Regions from separate parts of the Microbacterium sp. Beta genome, predicted to be linked through region 1. Evidence: predicted binding sites of a transcription regulator. Region 1 holds the regulator's gene; the other holds the start of a gene.
What was found. Region 1 encodes LexA, which represses DNA repair genes until DNA is damaged. Its sites were predicted from a motif close to TCGAACANNTGTTCGA; they were not measured.
Positions count from the first base shown of each region.

Region 1 (10,832 bases):
ACGGCGATCGCCTCGCCGTAACGGCCGATCACGTCGGCAGCCCACTCCGGATTCTCCAGCGCCGCCGTGCCCAGGTTGATCCGCGTCGCGCCGCTCTCCAGAGCCGCCTCCAGCGTCGCGTCGTCGCGGATACCACCCGAAAGCTCGATGTTCACGCCCTTAAACTGCTTGATGACCTTGCGCAGGATCGGCGCGTTGCTGCCCCGACCGAAGGCCGCGTCGAGGTCGACCAGGTGGATCCAGGAGGCGCCCTGCGACACCCACTCCCCTGCGGCGTCCAACGGGTCGCCATAGCTGGTCTCGGTTCCGGCCTCGCCCTGAGTCAGTCGGACGGCCTTGCCCCCGGCGACATCGACCGCGGGAAGGAGCGTGAGCGAGGGGGACTGCGCGAAGTCGTTCATGGGGTCCTTGGATCGGGAAGCTCTTCGGCCCGGTGCGGGCACGAGAACCGAGGGTAGTCCGCCGGGCGGCGGGGAACAAAACGGGTGACGTCGGTGGGCGTCGTCAGAGACTCTCGACCCAGTTGCGCAGCAGCTGGATACCTGCTTCGCCGGACTTCTCCGGGTGGAACTGCGTCGCCGACAGCGGGCCGTTCTCCACGGCGGCGAGGAAGGGATCGCCGTAGGTCGTCCAGGTCAGGACGGGTTCCGGGAACGGCGGCATGACATCGAGCTGCCAGGACTGGGCGGCGTAGGAGTGCACGAAGTAGAAGCGCTCCTGCTCGATGCCGCGGAAGAGCACGCTGTCGGAACCGGGCGCGACGGTGTTCCAGCCCATGTGCGGAAGCACCGGCGCGTTGAGCTCGGTGACGGCTCCGGGCCACTCTCCGAGCCCAGCGGTATCACGCCCACGCTCGACGCCGTGCTCGAACAGCACCTGCATCCCGACGCAGATGCCGAGGACCGGACGGCCACCGGCCAGACGGCGGTCGATGATCTCGTCGCCTCCGTGCGCACGCAGGGCATCGCGAACCGCCTGAAACGCGCCGACGCCGGGAACGACCAGGCCGTCAGCCTCGAGGGCGGTGGTGCGGTCGCGCGTCAGCACGGCGTCGGCACCGGCAGCCACGAGAGCCTTGACGGCCGAGTGGACGTTGCCCGACTCGTAGTCGAACACCGCGACGCGAGGAGCCGACGTCACAGCGCGCCCTTGGTGGACGGAATGCCGTCGACGAGCGGATCCAGCGCCTTGGCCTGACGGAACGCACGCGCGAACGCCTTGTACTCCGCTTCCGCGATGTGATGCGGGTCTCGGCCGCCGAGCACACGCACGTGCACCGTGAGAGCGGCATTGAACGTGATGGCTTCGAAGGAGTGGCGGACGAGCGACCCTGTGAAGTGTCCGCCGATCAGGTGGTGCTCGAACCCCTCGGGCTCCCCCGTGTGCACGAGGTACGGGCGGCCCGAGATGTCGACCACGGCCTGCGCGAGCGCCTCGTCGAGGGGGACGAGGGCGTCTCCGTACCGGGAGATGCCGGACTTGTCGCCGAGGGCTTCGAGGATCGCCTGTCCGAGCACGATCGAGACGTCTTCCACGGTGTGGTGTGCGTCGATGTGGGTGTCACCGGAGGCGCGCACGGTGAGGTCGGTCAGCGAGTGCTTCGCGAACGCCGTGAGCATGTGGTCGAAGAAGGGCACCGAGGTGTCGATGTGGCTCGCGCCGGTCCCGTCGAGGTTCAGCTCGAGCTCGACGGTGGACTCCGACGTGCGGCGCACACGGCTCGCGGTGCGCGGGGTCGGTGCGGAAGTGCTCATGAAGCCGATCCTATCGAGGCCAGAGCATCGAGGAACGCGGTGGTCTCGGCCTCGGTGCCCGCGCTCACCCTCAGGTGTCCTGGGATGCCGACATCGCGTACCAGCACCCCCTGGTCGTACAGCTGCTGCCAGATGGCCTTCGGGTCGGAGACTCCACCGAACAGCACGAAGTTCGACCAGGATTCGTGCGGCTGGTAACCCAGCGCCTCGAGAGTCGCCGTGATGCGGTCGCGCTGCTCGACGATCTCCTCGACCATGCCGAGCATGACGTCGGCATTGCGCAGCGCCGCGATGGCCGCCGCCTGGGTGAGTGCGCTCAGGTGGTACGGCAGACGCACCAGCCGCAGCGCGTCGATGAACGCCGGGTCGGCCGCGAGATACCCGACACGGGCCCCGGCGAACGCGAAGGCCTTGCTCATCGTGCGCGAGACGGCCAGACGCGGCCGCCCCTCGAGCAGCGTCAGTGCGGAGACCGCGTCATGCGGCGCGAACTCCTGGTAGGCCTCGTCGACGATCACTATGCCCCTGGCAGCCTCGTACACCGCTTCGATGACGTCGAGTCCGAGCGGCGTGCCGGTGGGGTTGTTGGGAGAGCACAGGATGACCACGTCCGGCTCGGCGGCCCGCACCTGCTCGGCCGCCTCCTCCGGAGTGATGGTGTAGTCGGGCTGACGCGTGCCGGCGATCCACCGCGCACCGGTGCCCTGCGCGATGAGCGGGTACATCGAATAGGTCGGCGCGAACCCGAAAGCCGTGCGACCAGGGCCTCCGAAGGCCTGCAGGATGTGCTGGAGCACCTCATTGGACCCGTTGCCCGCCCAGATCTGCTCGGGGACGAGACCGTGGCCCAGGTACTCCGCGAAAGACTCGCGAAGCGTGGTGAACTCACGATCCGGGTAGCGGTTGACATCACGGATCGCGACGGCGATGTCATCGAGGATGTCGCTCGCCACCGCATCGGGGATCGGATGCGTGTTCTCATTCACGTTGAGCGCGATGGGAAGCGGCGCCTGTGGAGCACCGTATGGCTTCAATCCGCGGAGATCGTCACGTAGCGGGAGATCGTTGAGGGAGAGGGTCACCCTTCCCATGCTAGGCGGCGCTTGAGGTTGATGACGCAAAGTCGCCGCCCCAGAAACTCCTCGTCTGAGCCCTCCGCCGGATCAGCGCGCGTACTGAGCCGGGATCGCCAGAGTCTGCCCGATCTGCAGCTCCCCACCGCGCAACAGGTTCATCCGGCTGATGTCGCCGATCACATCGCGCGGGTCGGCGTCGGGCGCGACGCCGGTGGCGATGGACCAGAGCGTGTCACCGGGCATGACGGTGACGGTCTCGACGCCGACGGGTGCGGTGTCGGCACCCGACGCGACCGCGCTGCCGCCGCTGAGCGCCGCGAACGCGATGCCGGCGGCGAGGGGCACCGACGCCAGGGCGAGCAGTACAGCGCGACCACGCGTCGTCAGCCGGAGTCTCGTCGAAGGACGGGGCGATGCCGAGATGACTGCTGCGGTGCTGAAGCCGATGCTGCTCATGTGGTGCTCCTTAGCCTGTCCCGGAGCGGTGAGGCTGCCGGGGAAGTTGGCGTAGCGTTCGCATTCACGACTCGGCCGGGAGCCGGGAATGCGAAGCTACGTACCGAAGATATCTTCGAGTTCGAACATCTGTCAAGTATTCTTCGAAACCACATCGGGGAAAGAGGCCGACACGCTCGAACAGATCTTCCAGATCGGCCCGATTCTCGGATACGGTTTCGATAAGGACACCCCACCACGGGCCTCCGACATTCGAAGAGGGACGTCGGATCACGCACTGAAGGAGCACCATGAGCGAGAACTCTGCCGCCGAGTCGGAGGCACCGCGCACGCGCCGCCGGAAGAGCCTCAGCCCGAAGCAGATGGCGATCCTCGAGGTCATCCAGAACTCGATCGCGAACCACGGCTATCCGCCGAGCATGCGCGAGATCGGAGACGCCGTCGGTCTCAAGTCCCTCTCCAGCGTCACCCATCAACTCGGACAGCTCGAGCTGAGTGGCTACCTGCGCCGCGACCCGGGGAAGACCAGGGCGATGGAGGTGCTCATCGATCTGCCGGGCGCCAGCACCGAGAACCCGGCCGACGTCGCGACTCCCGTAGGCGACGCCGCGCTCGTCCCCCTGGTGGGACGGATCGCCGCCGGCGTGCCGATCACCGCGGATCAGCAGGTCGAGGAGATCTTCCCGCTCCCCCGCCAGTTGGTGGGCAAGGGCGACCTGTTCATGCTCAAGGTCTCCGGCGAGTCGATGATCGACGCCGCCATTTGCGACGGCGACTGGGTCGTGGTCCGCTCCCAGAACAGCGCGGAGAACGGCGAGATCGTCGCGGCGATGCTCGATGGCGAGGCGACGGTCAAGGTGCTGCGCCGCCGGGACGGCCACACCTGGCTCCTCCCCCGCAACTCGGCATTCGAACCCATCCTCGGCGACGAGTCCGTCGTCCTCGGCAAGGTCGTGGCGGTGCTCCGCGCCGTCTGACCCTCGATCCGGTCAGCGCAGACCGGGCCTGGTCGTGTCGGTGACCGTCTTCCCTTCGCGCGCTTCCACAGTGGTCGGGCCCACGGCGTGGCCGCACACGCGGTGCGACGCCGCATAGGCTCGAGACATGTCGTCGTCCCCTTACGGTTCTTGGTCATCCCCGTTCTCCGCCGCCTCGGTCGCCGCGTCTTCACCGCGCATCGACGGCGCCCGTTTCGTCGGCTCGGAGATCTGGTGGGGCGAGTCGGTGCCGGCCCAGAAGGGCCGCGTGACGGTGCGGAGCTCCTCCGGAGCCGAGATCCTCCCCTCCCCCTGGAGCGCACGCTCACGTGTGCACGAGTACGGCGGGGGTGCGTGGACGGCGGACGAGCACGGCACGCTCTACTTCGTCGACGCGAACGACCAGCGGGTTCATCGTCTGAGCGTGGGAGGCGAGCCCGTTGCTCTCACCCCTCCCGGGCCCTCCCACGGCGGCCTGCGTGTGCAGTCCGGTCGACTGCTGGCCGTGCGCGAAGACCTCTCCCGCACGCCGCATCTCCGAGCGATCGTCGAGATCCCGCTCGACGGCTCCGCAGCCGAGGATGCGTCCGCGATCACGGTGATCGTGCAGGGCGATGGTTTCTTCGCCCACCCCGCGCTCTCCCCCGACGGCACCCGCGCCGCGTGGGTCGCGTGGGACAGGGGCCGCATGCCGTGGGAGGACGCGCACGTGCAGGTCGCCGAGGTCGGTGAGGACACTCCGCGCACGATCCCCTCACGGGCGGCGCTGCAGCCGGAGTGGCTGAGCGACTCGGAGCTGCTCTTCGCCGATGATCCGGGTGGGCGCTGGGCCCTGCAGCGCATCTCCCTGGACGGTGTGGTCCCGGTCGGCACCGCACGGCAGGTCTCACCCTCGGACGCCGACACGGGCTATGGACTCTGGGTCCTCGGCAACCGCTGGTATCAGCTGCTCGACGACGGCCGCGTCGTCGCCGTCCGGACGAACGGGCGCGACGAGGTCGTGGTGATCGATACCGATGATGCTGCCGACGACCGCGTCGACGTCATCTCGTTCCCCGGAGACGGCCATGTGAGCGTCGACGATGTCGACGGCACCCGCGTGCTCCTCTCCGGCAACGGTTCGCGTGCGAACGCCGGGCTGTGGTGCGTCGACGTCGTATCGGGTGCCACCGTGGCGGTGCGCGGCGGCGAACCGGTCGATCCGCAGTGGATGCCCGCTGCGATGCCGATCGAGATCCAGGGCCCGCACGGAGAGGTGCACGCGTTCGCGTACCCGCCGGCGAACCCGCACGCGACGGCTCCCGATCACGAGCTCCCGCCCTACATCGTCCTCGTGCACGGAGGGCCGACGGCGCACGTCACCGGGGCGGCGTCCGAGGCGATCGCGTTCTACACGAGCCGCGGCATCGGCGTGCTCGACGTGAACTACGGAGGATCCACGGGGTACGGCCGCTCGTACCGTGAACGTCTCGACGGCCAGTGGGGCATCGTCGATGTCGACGACGTGATCGCCGCGGCCCGCGGTCTGGCGGACGCGGGCCTGGCCGACCCCGACCGGATCGCGATCCGCGGCGGGTCGGCCGGCGGCTGGACCGTGCTGTCGGCGCTGGTGCGGGGCGGAGCCTTCGCTGCCGGGATCAGCCGCTACGGGGTCGCCGATCTGCGCATGCTCGTCGCGGAGACCCACGATTTCGAGGCCTCGTACATCGACGGTCTGGTCGGTCCCCTCCCCGAGCACGAGCACCTGTACGTGGAGCGTTCACCGCTCACGCACGCCGACCGGATCGACGCGCCCGTGCTGCTGCTGCAGGGCGGCGAGGATCGCGTGGTTCCGCCCTCGCAGTCCGAGGCGATCCGAAACGCGCTCGCGGCACGCGGAGTCGACCACGAGTATGTGCTGTACCCCGCCGAGGGGCACGGATTCCGCAGCGCCGACACGATCGTCGACGCCCTCGAGCGCGAGCTGACGTTCCTCGGCCGTGTGTTCGGCTTCGAGCCGCGTCTGTGAGGGCGGCTTCCCCCGCGAGGGTCACTCCCCCACGCGGTTGCGCAGACGCATGGCGCGGTCGGCTTCGCGGGTGTCCTGACGCTCACGCAGGGTCTGTCGCTTGTCGTACTCGCGCTTACCTTTGGCGAGGGCGATCTCGACCTTGGCGCGACCGTCGGAGAAGTACAGCTTCAGCGGGATGAGGGTGTATCCCCCTGCCGAGACGGCGTGGGCGATCTTCGCGATCTCCTCACGGTGCAGCAGCAGCTTGCGGATGCGCTTGGCCGAATGGTTCGTCCAATGCCCCTGCGAGTACTCCGGGATGTGCACCGAGTCGAGGAAGACCTCGTTCCCCTTGACGAACGCGTAGCCGTCGCTGAGGTTGGCTCGTCCCTGACGCAGCGACTTGACCTCGGTGCCGGTGAGCACCATCCCCGCCTCGTACGACTTCTCGATGGCGTAGTCGTGACGTGCGCGACGATTGGTCGCGACGACCTTCTCTCCGCGTTCCCTGGGCATGATGCTCTCCTGTTGCCGTGATGAGCCCGATCGATCGATCCGACCGCGCAGCCTTTCAGGCTATCAGGTGCGCAGCCAGCGTCGGATCGCGAAGCCCGCGGACAGGGCGGCGAGGATCACTCCGATGCCGATCAGCACCGGGACGACCAGTGCCGCGTCCTGCATCGTGACCCACGTCGTGATGAACGGCACCCTTCCCCGCAGATAGCCGTTGACGCCGAAGTGCACGCCGGCGACGACCGCGGCGCTGGCCAGAGCCGACCCCAGGAAGGCCGCGAACACGCCCTCCAGCACGAACGGGGTCTGGATGAAGCGGTTGGAAGCTCCGACGAGGCGCATGATGCCGATCTCCTTGCGCCTCGCATACGCGGACAGGCGGATCGTCGTGCCGATCAGGAGAGTCGCGGCGATGAGCATGAGCACGGCGATCCCGACCGCGATGTAGGTCGCGACGGTCAAAGCGGAGAACAGGGGCTCCAGGTACTGCAGCTGATCCTTCACCTGCTCGACCCCAGCTTGTCCGCTGAAGGCTTCGGCGAGCACCTGGGACTGGCCGGGATCCTTCATGGTCACGAAGAACACTTCGAAGGCCTGGTCGGGAGTGAGCACGCTCGCCTGGTCCGCGCCGAGCTGGTCGACGAGTTTGGCGTAGGTCTCTTCCTTGGTGTCGAAGGTCATCGAGCTGATGAGCGGTTTGAGCGCGTCGCCCTCGAGCTGCGCACGCACGGCTGCGACCTGCTCCTCGCTCGCCGCACCGTCGAGACACGTCTCGGATTCCGACACGGCCGAGCACATGTACACAGCCACCTGGGCGCGCTCGGCCCAGTAGCCGCGCATGACGCCGATCTGCCCCTGCATGAGGATCGCGGCGCCCACGAAGGTCAGGGAGACGAAGGTGACCAGCACGACGGAGATCACCATCGAGATGTTCCGCCGGAGTCCGACGAGGGCTTCGGTCAGGATGAGTCCGATTCTCATGAGGTCGGGCCCACTTCCTCGTCGTCCTCGTCGGAGAGACCGAGGCGATCCGCGACACCGAGTTCGGCGACGTCGACCGTCGGCAGGACGATCGGATGCGTTCGCGGGCGTGCCGCCGGAGCGGGTTCGACGGCCGAAGGCGGCTCGACCACCGCGGGAGGTTCGACGGCAGCGGGAGGCTCGACCACGGCGGGGGGCTCGACGACGTTCGCAGCTGCGCCCTCCTGCACCGCGGGCTGCGGCTCCGGCGCTTCGACCGTGCGCGGGGCGGGCGGAACCACCGTCTCCCCGTCGCGATCGACTGCTGCCGCAGCCTGACGCTGACTGGCGAGCTCTTCTGCGAGTGCGGCACGCACCACCGAGAGATCGGCGGTCTGGCGCTGCACCTCCTGGACGGCGGTCAGTGCGGCAGCGGCTGCCGCACCACGCACTTCCTCTGGCACGAGGCGCGGGATGTTGGACGTGTCGCCGTATCCGCCATGCACCTCATCGCGGACCATCTCGCCGTCGCGCAGCTCGATCACGCGGCGCTGCATCTGATCGACGAAACCGGCCTCGTGGGTGGCCATCAGCACCGTGGTGCCCCCCGCGTTGATGCGGGCGAGCAGCTGCATGATGTCGACCGAGGTCGCAGGGTCGAGGTTTCCGGTCGGCTCATCGGCGAGCAGAACCTGGGGCCGATTGACGAGAGCGCGCGCGATGGCGACGCGCTGCTGCTCACCGCCCGACAGTTCGTGGGGCATCCGCTTCTGCTTACCGTCGAGGCCCACCAGAGCGAGAGCCTCAGGCACCGCCTGTTGGATGAAGCCGCGGGAGGCACCGGTCACCTGGAGCGTGAACGCGACGTTCTGATGGACGGTCTTCGACGGGAGGAGCCGGAAGTCCTGGAACACCGACCCGATATGGCGGCGGAAGTACGGCACCTTGCGGTTCGCGAGGGCTCGCAGGTCCCTCCCGAGCACGGCGACCCGTCCCGAGGTGGGGACGTCCTCGCGCAGGATGAGGCGCAGGCAGGACGACTTGCCGGAACCCGAGGCCCCGACGAGGAAGACGAACTCCCCGCGCTGCACTTCGAAGTCGACACCGGAGAGGGCGGGCTTCGACGTCCCGCGGTAGCGTTTCGTGACGTTCTCGAACCGAATCATGGCGCTACGAGCCTAAGCGCGGGCTCTCCCCTGACGGCGAGCGACACCCCGCACAGGCACGTCCGCCCTCCGCCCGGATGGGGATTGCTCCCCATGCACACGCCACCGCCGCGTCACCTGCCACTGCTATACATGAAGATGCCGACCGCACGAAGCGGTCGCCGAGTTCTTTCGAGGGGGAGCCATGACGACACCTGCAGGTTGGTACGACGACGGATCCGGACGGCAGCGCTGGTGGGACGGCCAGCAGTGGACGGAACACTTCGCCCCTGAGGCGACGGATGCGGGGTCGGCCTCTGAGGAGCCGAAAGTCTCCGAGACCACGCCGATCGAGGACACGGTCATCGAGGAGACGGTGATCGGAGACACGGCGATCGAAGACACGGTGATCCGTCCGTCCGAGGAGACGGTGATCATTCCCGAGGAGCACGGCTCGTCGGCCCCCGCGGACCAGGGCGATGTCGATGCTGCGGGTGCGACCGCCGCGACGACCCCGCTCGGCGACGACCTCGGCGCCTACTCCGCGCCGGCGGCCCCTCCCGCATACCCGGCAGCCGCCCCCGGACAGTCCACGGACGCCTACCCCGGCGTCGCACCCGCCTACCCCGGCACCACGACGGGCTACCCCGCCGCCGCCCCCTACGGGCAGCCGGTCTCCGAGGAGCCGAAGAAGCTCTCGGTCCTGGGGCTCGTCGGTCTCGGTGTCGCTGCGCTCGGCACGATCCTGGTCTTCATCCCGGTCGTCGGATTCATCGGCTTCGTGCTGCTCGCGGCCGCCTTCGTCGTCTCGCTGATCTCGCTCTTCCTGAAGGGCAAGAAGTGGCCGGGCATCGCGGGCCTCGTCCTCGCGGTCGTCGGCACCATCATCGGGATCATCATGTCGTTCGTCTACCTCTTCGCCTTCGCACAGGGCGTGAGCGAGGAGATCGACAAGCTGCCCACCTCCTCCCCCTCGATCGAGGCATCGGCACCGCCGGAGAGCGAGGGGCCCGACGCCGGTGTGCGTCCGACCTCGCCGGAAGTGGCGCAGGGACTGACCGCCATCCTCGCCTCGTCGGGCGCTGAGGGGTACACGGAGCCCCAGGTGTCCTGCCTCGCCGATCTGCTCGTGGCCTCGGATCTCGACAACGCGACGTTGCGCACGATCGCGGACAGCGACGGCAATCTCACCGACACGGACGCTCTGTACGGTGTCGCCGAGGTGCTCAGCGATACCGAGGCGATCACGGCCTGCCTCGTTCCCTGAGCGACGTCAGCTCAATTCAAGAAGGCCTCGAGGGCAATGCTCTCGAGGCCTTCTTCGTGTGATCGAACCGGTATTCGACACAGGGGCGTCCCCGGCGCTACCGTCATCTTTGACGGCCGCCCCTCGCAGAACGGCCGGCGTCGCGAGGACGACCTCACCACGCAATCGCCGACCGAGAAAGACGCACGGGAACGCCTGATGACAACACCTGCCGGCTGGTACGACGACGGCTCCGGGAACCGACGGTGGTGGGATGGGCTGAGCTGGACGGAGCATGTCGTCACCGGGCACCCCGCTGCCGTCACGGAATCGGAGGTCACGACCTCGACTGCCGAGGACGCGCACGTCGCTGCTGACCCGACGGCTCCCGCAGCGGCGACGGACCCCGGGGTCCCGACGACCGCCGCCACGGGTCAGCCCCTCGGGACCGTGGCCGACCTCGAACCCGCGCCCTTCGCCCCGCCGTACACGCTCGCGCACCAGATGCCTGCCTCCCCCGCCGGGACGGTGCCCTCGAACGGTGCGATCTCCGCTCCATACGGCGGGTATCCGGCAGCCTCGTGGCCCACGCCTTCCACCCCGCAAGCCCGCCCCGGCGTCCCTGTCGTGGGCATCATCGGCCTGGCAGCCGTGGTCATCGGCGTCGTCTGCGCGTGCATCCCCGTGATCGCGATCGCCGGGTGGGCACTCCTCG
Region 1 is NZ_SCOG01000025.1:34,385-45,216, forward strand. It holds gene priA (bifunctional 1-(5-phosphoribosyl)-5-((5-phosphoribosylamino)methylideneamino)imidazole-4-carboxamide isomerase/phosphoribosylanthranilate isomerase PriA) at 1-401, opposite strand, end outside; gene hisH (imidazole glycerol phosphate synthase subunit HisH) at 505-1,140, opposite strand; gene hisB (imidazoleglycerol-phosphate dehydratase HisB) at 1,137-1,754, opposite strand; gene FFS56_RS17490 (histidinol-phosphate transaminase) at 1,751-2,836, opposite strand; gene FFS56_RS17495 (LysM peptidoglycan-binding domain-containing protein) at 2,918-3,286, opposite strand; gene lexA (transcriptional repressor LexA) at 3,577-4,263, shown strand; gene FFS56_RS17505 (prolyl oligopeptidase family serine peptidase) at 4,391-6,271, shown strand; gene smpB (SsrA-binding protein SmpB) at 6,293-6,769, opposite strand; gene ftsX (permease-like cell division protein FtsX) at 6,833-7,747, opposite strand; gene ftsE (cell division ATP-binding protein FtsE) at 7,744-8,892, opposite strand; gene FFS56_RS17525 (DUF2510 domain-containing protein) at 9,077-10,138, shown strand; gene FFS56_RS17530 (DUF2510 domain-containing protein) at 10,337-10,832, shown strand, end outside.

Region 2 (10,832 bases), on a different contig from region 1:
TGCTCGGTGCGGTCAACGAGTGGTTCTTCATCGGCAACGAGGTCGCAGCGAACATCAGTGCCTACTCGGTGGGTCTCTTCGTCGGACGCGTGGCCTTCATCATGCCCGTGCTGCTCCTCCTGCTCGCCGGATGGCTGTTCCGGCACCCGTCCTCTGTCCACGACAACGGTCGTATCGGCATCGGCTTCGGCATGTTCGTCCTCGCCCTCGCGGGGATCTTCCATGTCGCAGGGCCTCGCCCGCATCCGAACCAGGGGATGCCTGCGCTCAGCGAGTCGGGCGGTCTGCTGGGCTGGCTGGTGGGGCAGCCGCTGACGTACCTCACCGACATCCCGGCGTACATCGTGCTGTCGCTGCTCGTGGCACTCAGCATCCTGATCCTCACCAAGACACCGCCGAATCGCATCGGTTCGCGCCTCGGGGATCTCTACGCCTGGATGTTCGACGCGGAGCGACCGGAGAAGCCGACGAAGGACGCCGCAGCGATCGACGACGCGGACAAGACCGATGACCCCGACGTACTGCCGTGGTGGCGCCGGAACAAGACCGGCCGCGAAGAGGACCCGGATGAGGGCACACTCGATTCCGACGACATCACCGCGCTCCTGACCACCTCCGATCCCACGCCTGCGTACGACCAGGCAGTGGTCGTCGAGAATCCTTACGACGCGGCCACCGAGGTGCTGTCCGAGGTCAGGTCGGTCGCCGACTCGCTCGCCGAGCAGCAGACCACGGCCCTGCTCGATGACTCCTCTGAGACAGGAGAGGTGCCGGAACTACCCGGTCTCGACGGGTTCGGCACCGATGGTCCGGGCGACCGCGGCCCGCAGGCCCCCGTCACGCCATACATCCTCCCGTCTCCCGGACTCCTGGTCGAAGGCCCGCCGCCCGTCATGCGCTCAGAGGCGACCGACAAGGTGATCGAGCAGATCACCAGCGTGCTGTCGCAGTTCAAGGTCGATGCCAAGGTGACCGGCTTCTCCCGCGGACCGACGGTCACGCAGTACGAGGTCGAGGTGGGCCACGGCGTCAAGGTCGAGAAGATCCTGCAGCTGAGCAACAACTTCGCCTACGCCGTGGCCTCGAACGACGTGCGCATCCTCTCGCCGATCCCGGGCAAGAGCGCAATCGGCATCGAGATCCCGAACGCCGACAAGGAGATGGTGGCTCTCGGCGATGTGCTGCGCTCGCCCGCTGCGCAGAAGAGCACGCACCCCATGACCATCGGCGTCGGCAAAGACGTCGGCGGCAACATCGTCATCGCGAACCTCGCGAAGATGCCGCACCTCCTCGTGGCCGGCTCCACCGGTTCGGGTAAGTCGAGCTTCGTGAACTCCATGATCACGAGTCTGCTGATGCGTGCCCGCCCGTCCGACGTGCGCATGGTGCTGATCGACCCGAAGCGTGTCGAGCTGACCAGCTACGCCGGTGTCCCGCATCTGATCACGCCCATCATCACGAACCCGAAGAAGGCGGCGGAGGCGCTGCAGTGGGTCGTGAAGGAGATGGACATGCGGTACGACGATCTCGCGTCGTTCGGTTTCCGGCACATCGACGACTTCAACCGGGCTGTCCGCGCGGGCGAGGTCGAGCTCCCGGTGGGCAGCGAGCGTGTCCTGAAGCCGTACCCGTACCTTCTGGTGGTCGTCGATGAGCTCGCCGACCTCATGATGGTCGCCCCTCGCGACGTCGAGGACTCGATCGTCCGCATCACGCAGCTCGCACGTGCCTCCGGCATCCATCTCGTGCTAGCGACTCAGCGCCCGAGCGTCGACGTCGTGACGGGCCTGATCAAGGCCAACGTCCCGTCACGACTCGCCTTCGCCGTGACGAGCGTCACGGACAGCCGGGTCATCCTCGACAGCCCCGGTGCCGACAAGCTCATCGGTCAAGGTGACGCCCTCTTCTCACCGATGGGCTCATCGAAGCCGTTCCGCCTGCAGGGCGCGTGGGTCGATGAGAAGGAGATCGACGCGGTCGTCAAGCACGTCACACGTCAGGCACGTCCGGACTACCGTCCGGACGTGCAGGAGGCGATGGAGCCGACGAAGAAGAAGGAAGTCGACGAGGACATCGGGGATGACCTGGAGCTGCTGCTCGCAGCCGCCGAGCTCATCGTCTCCTCGCAGTTCGGATCGACGTCGATGCTCCAGCGCAAGCTCCGCGTCGGGTTCGCGAAGGCAGGTCGTCTCATGGATCTGCTCGAGTCGCGCGAGATCGTCGGCCCCTCCGAGGGGTCGAAGGCGCGAGACGTGCTGGCGACCGCCGAGCAGCTCCCGCAGGTGATGGCCAAGTTGCGCGGAGAGGACGTTCCGGCACCGACATCGGCATCGGCTGCGCCTGCGGTTCCGCCCGTCCCGCCGCTCCCGCAGACGCATGACCCGATCGCGGCTCAGTACGAGGGTCTTCCCGAGGTGGAAGCTGAGGGCGACGAAGATGCCTGGGGCTTGACGGGACGCGACTGATGGCGATCCCACGGCAGCTCCCCAACGCCATCACGGTCGCGCGCATCCCGCTGGCCGTCGTCTTCTTCGTCCTGCTCCTGCTGGGTGGCACCTATGGGTTCTCGGACCCGGGTCTCCGCTGGACGGCCGGAGTCATCTTCATCGTCGGGATCTCGACGGACTGGGTCGACGGGTACCTCGCCCGCAAGTACGACATCGTCAGTGATTTCGGCAAGCTCTGGGATCCGATCGCCGACAAGATGCTCACCGGTGCCGGCTTCATCGGGCTCGCGATTCTGGGCGAGGTCAACTGGTGGATCGTTGCGATCATCCTCGTGCGCGAATGGGGCATCACGATCCATCGGCTCATGGTGGCCAGCGAACACGTCGTGGCCGCGGCCTGGATGGGCAAGATCAAGACCGCGTTCCAAGGGGTGGCGCTCGGGTGGGCACTCCTCCCGCTGCACTACGTCATCGGTCTCGACGCCTGGACATTGATCACGTTCATCCTCATGCTCATCGTCCTGGTCCTCACGGTGGCGAGCGGCATCGACTACGTCGTGGCGCAGGTACGCGGGTCGCGCCGGAAGTCATGAGTCAGGCGGCAGCCGAGGTCCTCGCTGCGCTGGGCCGACGAGGATGGAAGCTCGGCGTGGCCGAATCCCTGACCGGGGGCGCCCTGTGCGCCGATCTCGTCGCGGTTCCCGGAGCGTCAGCCGTGCTGCTCGGAGGCGTCGTGGCATATGCCACGCCGGTCAAGTCGTCCGTGCTGGGCGTGGATGAGGGCCTGCTGTCGAGATACGGGCCGGTGCATCCGCAGGTCGCACTGGAGATGGCAGACGGCGTCAGACGCGTCGTCGGCGTCGACGGCGAGGCTGCCGATGTGGGGGTGTCCACGACCGGGATCGCCGGACCGGTGTCTCCGGACGGGCAGCCCGTCGGCACGGTGCACATCGGCGTCGTCACCCCCGCGGCATCGCGGACCAGGGCCTTTCTCTTCGTCGGCGACCGGGAATCGATCCGGGCGCAGACGGTGGACGCGGCACTCCAGGAGATGCTCGCCCTGCTCTCGGAATAGCAGAGCCCTGCGGCTGGTTATCTCTGATGTGCTCACACGTAAACCACAGAGTGCAGGAGTAGATTCTGTGCACGCCAGGGGTACTAGACTGGCTGTCTCATCGGGGGAGACCTCGAGCGAACACAGGGGGAGGAGGTTCCGATGATTCTTGTACGACAGGAAATCGGCGATGTGCTGAGGGACTTCCGCCTGCAGAAGGGGCGTACGCTCCGGCAGGTCGCCAGCAAGGCATCGGTCGCACTCGGCTACCTCAGCGAGGTGGAGCGCGGTCAGAAAGAGGCTTCGAGCGAGATTCTCGCCTCGGTCGCAGACGCTCTCGACGTCCCCATCTCGACGATCATGCGCGAAGTCGGTGACCGCATTTCGGTGCTCGAGGGCATTCAGGTCTTCCCTGACGTCGTTCCCGACGACCTCGTGGCGTCGGTCGAGCCTCAGCTCTCGCTGCACTGACCCCCGAATGGGGTGGTGATGCGTCGTAGCGAGTTCCTTCGCGCCGTCGATACCGAGTTCGGGCTGAGGGCTTCCTCTCTGGTCAACGACCTCGGCCTGAGTGCCGTAGGTGGGCGTACCGCTCTCGAAGCTCTCGCCGACGGCACGCCGCCGCGAGACATCTGGCTGGCGCTGTGCGCGGAGATGGACGTTCCCGAGGACAGGCGCCACGGAGTCGGACGGCAGGAGCCGCGGCGGCGCTGACCTACGTTCCTCGTCCGCCCTCTACGGAACACGACGCACCATTTGCGGCGTGTCGTCGAAGATTCGTTCGAAGCGGGCGTAGTCTTCTGCACAAGTGGTCCGGACCGTTTGTTCTGCACTGTATGTGAGATCGTCGCACCGATGTCGGTGGTCCCTCCTACGGTGGAAACAAGCCGAAGAGCCATTACGCCTTGTCGGAGAGTTTCTCCCAACCGGAAGAGCCGCGACAGCCTACAGGCGGCATCACGCGCGCAGAAGGAGCACATCATGCCATCACCCGCCGACCGCGAGAAGTCCCTCGAGACCGCCCTCGCTCAGATCGACCGCCAGTTCGGAAAGGGCTCGGTCATGCGGCTGGGCAGCGATGAGCGTGCCCCTGTGGCCGTCATCCCGACCGGCTCCATCGCCCTCGACGTCGCCCTCGGCGTGGGAGGACTGCCGCGTGGCCGAATCGTAGAGATCTACGGACCGGAGTCCTCGGGTAAGACGACTCTCACGCTGCACGCGATCGCCAACGCTCAGCGCGCCGGGGGAATCGCGGCGTTCATCGATGCCGAGCACGCGCTCGACCCCGACTATGCCGCGAAGCTGGGCGTCGACATCGATGCTCTCCTGGTGTCGCAGCCCGACACCGGTGAGCAGGCGCTCGAGATCGCCGACATGCTGGTGCGCTCCGGAGCCATCGACCTCATCGTCATCGACTCCGTCGCGGCGCTCGTGCCTCGTGCCGAGATCGAGGGCGAGATGGGCGACTCGCACGTGGGTCTGCAGGCGCGACTCATGTCGCAGGCCCTTCGTAAGCTCACCGGTGGTCTGAACCAGACCAACACCACCATGATCTTCATCAACCAGCTGCGTGAGAAGATCGGCGTCTTCTTCGGTTCCCCCGAGACCACCGCCGGCGGTAAGGCGCTGAAGTTCTACGCCTCGGTCCGCATGGACATCCGTCGTATCGAGACGCTGAAGGACGGAACCGATGCCGTCGGAAACCGCACCAGGGTCAAGGTCGTGAAGAACAAGATGGCGCCGCCGTTCAAGCAGGCGGAGTTCGACATCCTCTACGGCGTCGGCATCTCCCGCGAAGGCAGCCTGATCGACTTCGGCGTCGAACACGCCATCGTGAAGAAGTCGGGTTCCTGGTACACCTATGACGGTGATCAGCTGGGTCAGGGCAAGGAGAACGCACGCACGTTCCTGCTCAACAACCCCGACATCGCTCTGGCTATCGAGACGCAGATCAAGCAGAAGCTCGGTATCGGCGGGCCGTCCGGTGCCCCGGCAGCTGCCGATGAGCTCGCAGAGCGTCGTCCGGCCTGATGAACGACTCGCGTGGGGGCGATCCTGACCGGATCGCCCCCATCATCCCCCTCTTCGGCGGAACAGCGAAGAAACCAGGAGCGACGCCTTCCACGCCGGTCACGCAGTACGGCGAATCAGCGACACTGCCATCATCGCGAGGCGACGGGGATGCGGTCTGGCGTACGACCTGGGACTCTCCTCCAGGCGACCCTGCTTCCATCGACACAGCCGACGATGCAGCTCACGCGGGAACCCCGAGTGAGCGCCATCCGGCGCGCGGGCGCAGGGATCCCTCCGGCGCCAGGAGCTCTCATCCCTCGCGGCCGGCTCCCAGGCTCCGCGCGCTCGACGCGACGGAAGGAGACGGCGCGACTCAGCAAGAGGCGTCACACGCTGAGATCCGGGTCGCGGCCGAGGAGTCGCTCGTGCGAAAGCTGCGAGCCCGGTCGTTGTCGATCTCTGAAGCCCGGCAGGTGCTGCGTGGTGCGGGCCTCGAAGGTAGTGCGATCAGCGATGTGATCGACGACTTCTGCCGTCGTGGTTACCTCGATGATGCGGCCCTGGCCGGCGTCCTCGTGAGGTCGGGAGTGGATCGAAAGGGGCAGGGGAGAGTCGCTCTGTCTCGCGCGCTCGCTCAGCGGGGGATTCCGCGTGAGGTCATCGATAGCGCGCTCGAAGAGCTTCCGGACGACGACGACGAACGCGCACTGGAGTTCGCCCGCACCAAGGCGCGGTCGATGACTCGACTCGACCCCGACGCGGCGCTCCGTCGTCTGGTGGGACAGCTTTCTCGTCGTGGCTACGGCGGAGCGGTCGCCATGAAGGCGGCGAAGGTCGCGCTGCGCGAGGCTTCGTTCGGCGGAGCGACCTCAGGGGTGCGGTTCGTCGATTCCGACTGAGCAGTGAGCGCCGCTTCCGCACGGAAACGGCTCGTACAATGGGGTGATCATGACTATCCCGCGCAGCGAACCGACGATCATCGGCGCGTCGTCGGCAGCCGTCGACGTCGACGGACGACAGCGATCGTATGAAGTACGCACCTTCGGGTGCCAGATGAACGTGCACGACTCCGAGCGCCTCTCGGGCTCGTTGGAGAGCGCAGGTTACGTCAGGGCAGTCGACGGTGCGGAAGCCGATGTGGTGATCATCAACACCTGCGCGGTCCGCGACAACGCCGCAGGCAAGCTCTACGGCACACTCGGCCATCTCGCGTCGGTCAAGCGCCGCAAAGACGGGATGCAGATCGCCGTCGGCGGCTGCCTCGCACAGATGGACAAGCAGGCTGTGCTCGACAAGGCGCCGTGGGTCGATGTCGTGTTCGGCACCCACAACATGGGTTCCCTTCCGGGGCTGCTCGAGCGCGCCCGCCACAACGGGGATGCCGAACTCGAGATCCTCGAGTCGCTCGAAGTGTTCCCCTCAACCTTGCCTACGAAGCGAGACTCGGCGCACAGCGGCTGGGTGTCGATCTCGGTCGGGTGCAACAACACCTGCACGTTCTGCATCGTGCCCAGCCTGCGCGGCAAGGAGAAGGACCGTCGTCCCGGCGACATCCTGAACGAGATCCGGCTTCTGGTCGAAGACGGTGCGATCGAGGTGACGCTTCTCGGGCAGAACGTGAATTCCTACGGCGTCGAATTCGGCGATCGACAGGCGTTCGGCAAGCTCCTGCGCGCGGCCGGTGAGATCGAAGGCCTCGAGCGCGTCCGATTCACCAGCCCGCACCCCGCAGCCTTCACGGATGACGTGATCGATGCCATGGCGGAGACTCCGAACGTCATGCCGCAGCTTCACATGCCATTGCAGTCGGGGAGCGATCGCATCCTCAAGGCGATGCGACGTTCCTACCGCAGTGAGCGCTTCCTCGGGATCCTCGACCGCGTCCGCGCGCGCATCCCGAACGCCGCCATCACGACCGACATCATCGTCGGGTTCCCGGGGGAGACCGAGGAGGACTTCGAAGACACCATGCGTGTCGTCGAGCAGGCTCGTTTCTCCAGCGCCTTCACCTTCCAGTACTCGATCCGCGAAGGCACGCCTGCGGCGACCATGGAGGATCAGGTTCCGAAGGACGTAGTCCAGGCGCGCTACAACCGCCTGATCGCCCTTCAGGAGCGCATCTCGCTGGAAGAGAACCAGAAGCAGGTGGGTCGGCAGATCGAGGTTCTCGTCTCCACGGGTGAGGGCAAGAAGGACACCGAGACCCACCGGCTCACCGGTCGCGCGGAGGACAACAGACTCGTGCACTTCGAGGTGACACCGGGGTCGGACCTTCCTCGTCCAGGAGACGTCGTTACCGTGACGGTGACCCATGGAGCTCCGTTCCACCTGCTCGCAGACGACCCGACGGGAGCGCCTCTCAAGATCCGTCGCACTCGAGGCGGAGACGCCTGGGACCGTTCGCAGTCGGAGTCGTGCGCGGTACCCGCCCCGAGCGGCAACGGCGAGAAAAAGGCTGTGTCACTCGGGCTTCCGACACTGCGCGTCGGGGTGTGACCGAACCTCGCCTCTGGGCGATCGTCGGGGCGACCGGTACCGGGAAGAGCGACCTCGCGATAGAGCTGGCCGAGGCGCTGCGAGCCCGAGGGAACCCGGCTGAGATCGTGAACGCCGATGCCATGCAGCTCTACCGCGGTATGGACATCGGCACAGCGAAGGTGTCGTCGGCGGAGAGGCGGGGGATCCCGCATCATCTCTTCGACGAGCTCGATGTCGATGAGGACGCGGCTGTCGCTTGGTATCAGCCCCGAGCGCGCGCCGCCGTGGAGGACATCCACCGTCGCGGGGGTGATGCGATCCTCGTCGGTGGCTCGGGCCTGTACGTGTCGAGCGTCGTCTACGACTTCCGTTTCCCGCCGCGGGACACGGCGCTGCGCGAGCGCCTCGAGCAGGAGTTCGAGATGCTCGGAGCCGCGGTCATGATCGAGCGGCTGCGCGGGCTGGATCCCGAAGCGGCCGACCGTGTCGATCGGCGCAACCCCCGCCGCGTCATCCGCGCTCTCGAGGTGCTGGAACAGGGGAGCGCGACCCATGGTGCGGCGCTGCCCGACACGCCAGTGCTGTGGCACCCGCACACAAGACTGATCGGACTCCGCGTCGATCGCCCCGCACTGGTGGAGCGCCTCGACGCCAGGGTCGAGCGCATGTGGGCCGAAGGTCTGCCGGACGAGGTCGCCGGGCTGCGCTCCCGCGGGCTCGAGCGCGGAGGAACAGCGCCGCGCGCCATCGGCTACGCGCAGGCGTTGGACCAGCTCGACGGTCGTCTCACGCAGGACGAGGCCATCGCGCAGACCCAGGCCCTCACGCGGCGATACGCCCGTCGACAGGTGTCGTGGTTCAAGCGGTATCCCGACCTCGAGTGGTGGGACGCCCCCGCGGAGGTTGCTGCGCTCCTCCCGTCCTGATCTGCGATGTCGGTGGCCTGCGATGTCGGTAGTCCCTGACAGTCTCGATGGATGACGACTCACTTCTACACCGCATCCAGCCTCGACGGATTCATCGCCACCGACGAGCATTCGCTGGACTGGTTACTCACGCAGGACATCGACCAGGACGGACCGATGGCCTACACGGGGTTCGAGCGGAACATCGGCGCCCTGGCGATGGGGGCCTCGACGTATGAGTGGGTGATGCGCCACGAAGAGGGGCGTTGGGGATACTCGCAGCCCACGTGGGTGTTCACTCACCGCGAGCTCGATCTGCCCACCGGCGCAGACGTGCGGCTGACCCAGGCCGACATCCGGACGGTGCATTCTCAGATGGAGGAGGCCGCCGGAGGAAAAGACCTCTGGGTCGTCGGTGGGGGAGACCTGGCAGGCCAGTTCGCCGATGCCGGGCTGCTCGACGAGGTCTGGGTGCAGTACGCCCCCGTGACGCTCGGTTCTGGCGCCCCGCTGCTTCCGCGCAGGCTCGACCTCGAACTGCTGGAGGTGGCACGCAATCGCAACTTCCTCTGCGGGCGCTATCGGGTTGCTCGCGACGGGCGTTCGTGACGGGAGCTGCTCTTCACGATCCCTAGACTGGAGCCATGGTCGCATTCACCAAGGGTCACGGCACGGGCAACGATTTCATCATCATCGCCGACCCCGACGCCGAGCTCGACCTCACCGTCGAGCAGGTCGCGGTGCTGTGCGATCGTCATTTCGGCATCGGTGCCGACGGGATTCTCCGTGTCGTGAGGTCCTCGGCCATCCCCGAGGGCGAGGCTACCCTGGAGGAGGAGCCGCAGGCGGAGTGGTTCATGGACTACCGCAATGCGGACGGATCGATCGCCGAGATGTGCGGGAACGGTGTCCGCGTGTTCGCCCACTACCTCGTGCGCTCAGGTCTGGCGACGATCGAACCCGGCTCCACGCTGCCGATCGGGACGAGGGCGGGCGTGCGCGACGTCACGCGCAGCGCTACCGGATACCAGGTCGACCTCGGGCGCTGGAAGCTCTCCGGCGATGACCCGCTGGTTCGTGTGGACGGCCTGTCCGTGACGCGACCGGGACTCGGTATCGACGTCGGCAACCCGCACGTCGTGGTCGCCCTCGCCTCGGAGGTCGAGCTCGCGTCACTCGAGTTGCACAGGGCGCCCGATCTCGAGCCTCCGCTCCCCGAGGGTGCGAACATCGAGTTCGTGGTTCCGGGTGAGCCGCTCGTGCGCGATGGAATCGGTCACGTGAGCATGCGGGTGTTCGAGCGTGGTGTGGGGGAGACCCTCAGTTGTGGCACGGGTGTCGCCGCGACGGCACTCGCGGTCAGGCACTGGGCGGGAGCGAACGCTCCGAGCAACTGGCAGGTCGAGGTGCCTGGAGGTACGCTCGGCGTTCGCATGTTCCCCGCAGAAGACGGCGAGCACGTCGCCCTGTCGGGGCCGGCGCAACTCGTCTTCCAGGGCGAGGTCGACCTCGTCTGACGGCTCCGTCCGGCCATCGCGCGGATCGACTCGGCCTCGGTCTGCTCAGCTGAGGAGAATCGGCTCCGTCGGCGGGTTTCCGTGCTTTCGCACCTTGAGGATGCGGTATCCCTTGCCCGTGGCGGTTCGGAACACGCTGTAGCCGGGGTGGAACGTCGATCCGATCCAGCGCTGGAGAGAATCGGCTCCGAGGTTGCGCTGCACGACCAGCCAGGCGTCGCTGCGCTCATCGAGGCGCGGGATCCACCGTTCGAGAAGCCCGTGGAGCTCGTTCTTGCCGACGCGGATCGGCGGATTGGAGCGGATCGTGCGGAATGACACGTGTTCGGGAACATCGTCGGGCAGCGAAGCGTTGACATTGGTGAGCCCGAGAGCTGCCGCGTTGCGACGCACGAGATCGAGGGCACGCTCATTGACG
Region 2 is NZ_SCOG01000001.1:178,048-188,879, reverse strand. It holds gene FFS56_RS00955 (DNA translocase FtsK) at 1-2,465, shown strand, start outside; gene pgsA (CDP-diacylglycerol--glycerol-3-phosphate 3-phosphatidyltransferase) at 2,465-3,040, shown strand; gene FFS56_RS00945 (CinA family protein) at 3,037-3,522, shown strand; gene FFS56_RS00940 (helix-turn-helix transcriptional regulator) at 3,664-3,972, shown strand; gene FFS56_RS00935 (DUF3046 domain-containing protein) at 3,991-4,215, shown strand; gene recA (recombinase RecA) at 4,483-5,532, shown strand; gene FFS56_RS20735 (regulatory protein RecX) at 5,940-6,413, shown strand; gene miaB (tRNA (N6-isopentenyl adenosine(37)-C2)-methylthiotransferase MiaB) at 6,463-8,010, shown strand; gene miaA (tRNA (adenosine(37)-N6)-dimethylallyltransferase MiaA) at 8,007-8,918, shown strand; gene FFS56_RS00910 (dihydrofolate reductase family protein) at 8,970-9,506, shown strand; gene dapF (diaminopimelate epimerase) at 9,542-10,414, shown strand; gene FFS56_RS00900 (methyltransferase) at 10,460-10,832, opposite strand, start outside.
Region 2: recA (recombinase RecA) is a predicted target of LexA. The motif match lies at 4,271-4,286, and genes of this name have one in related genera.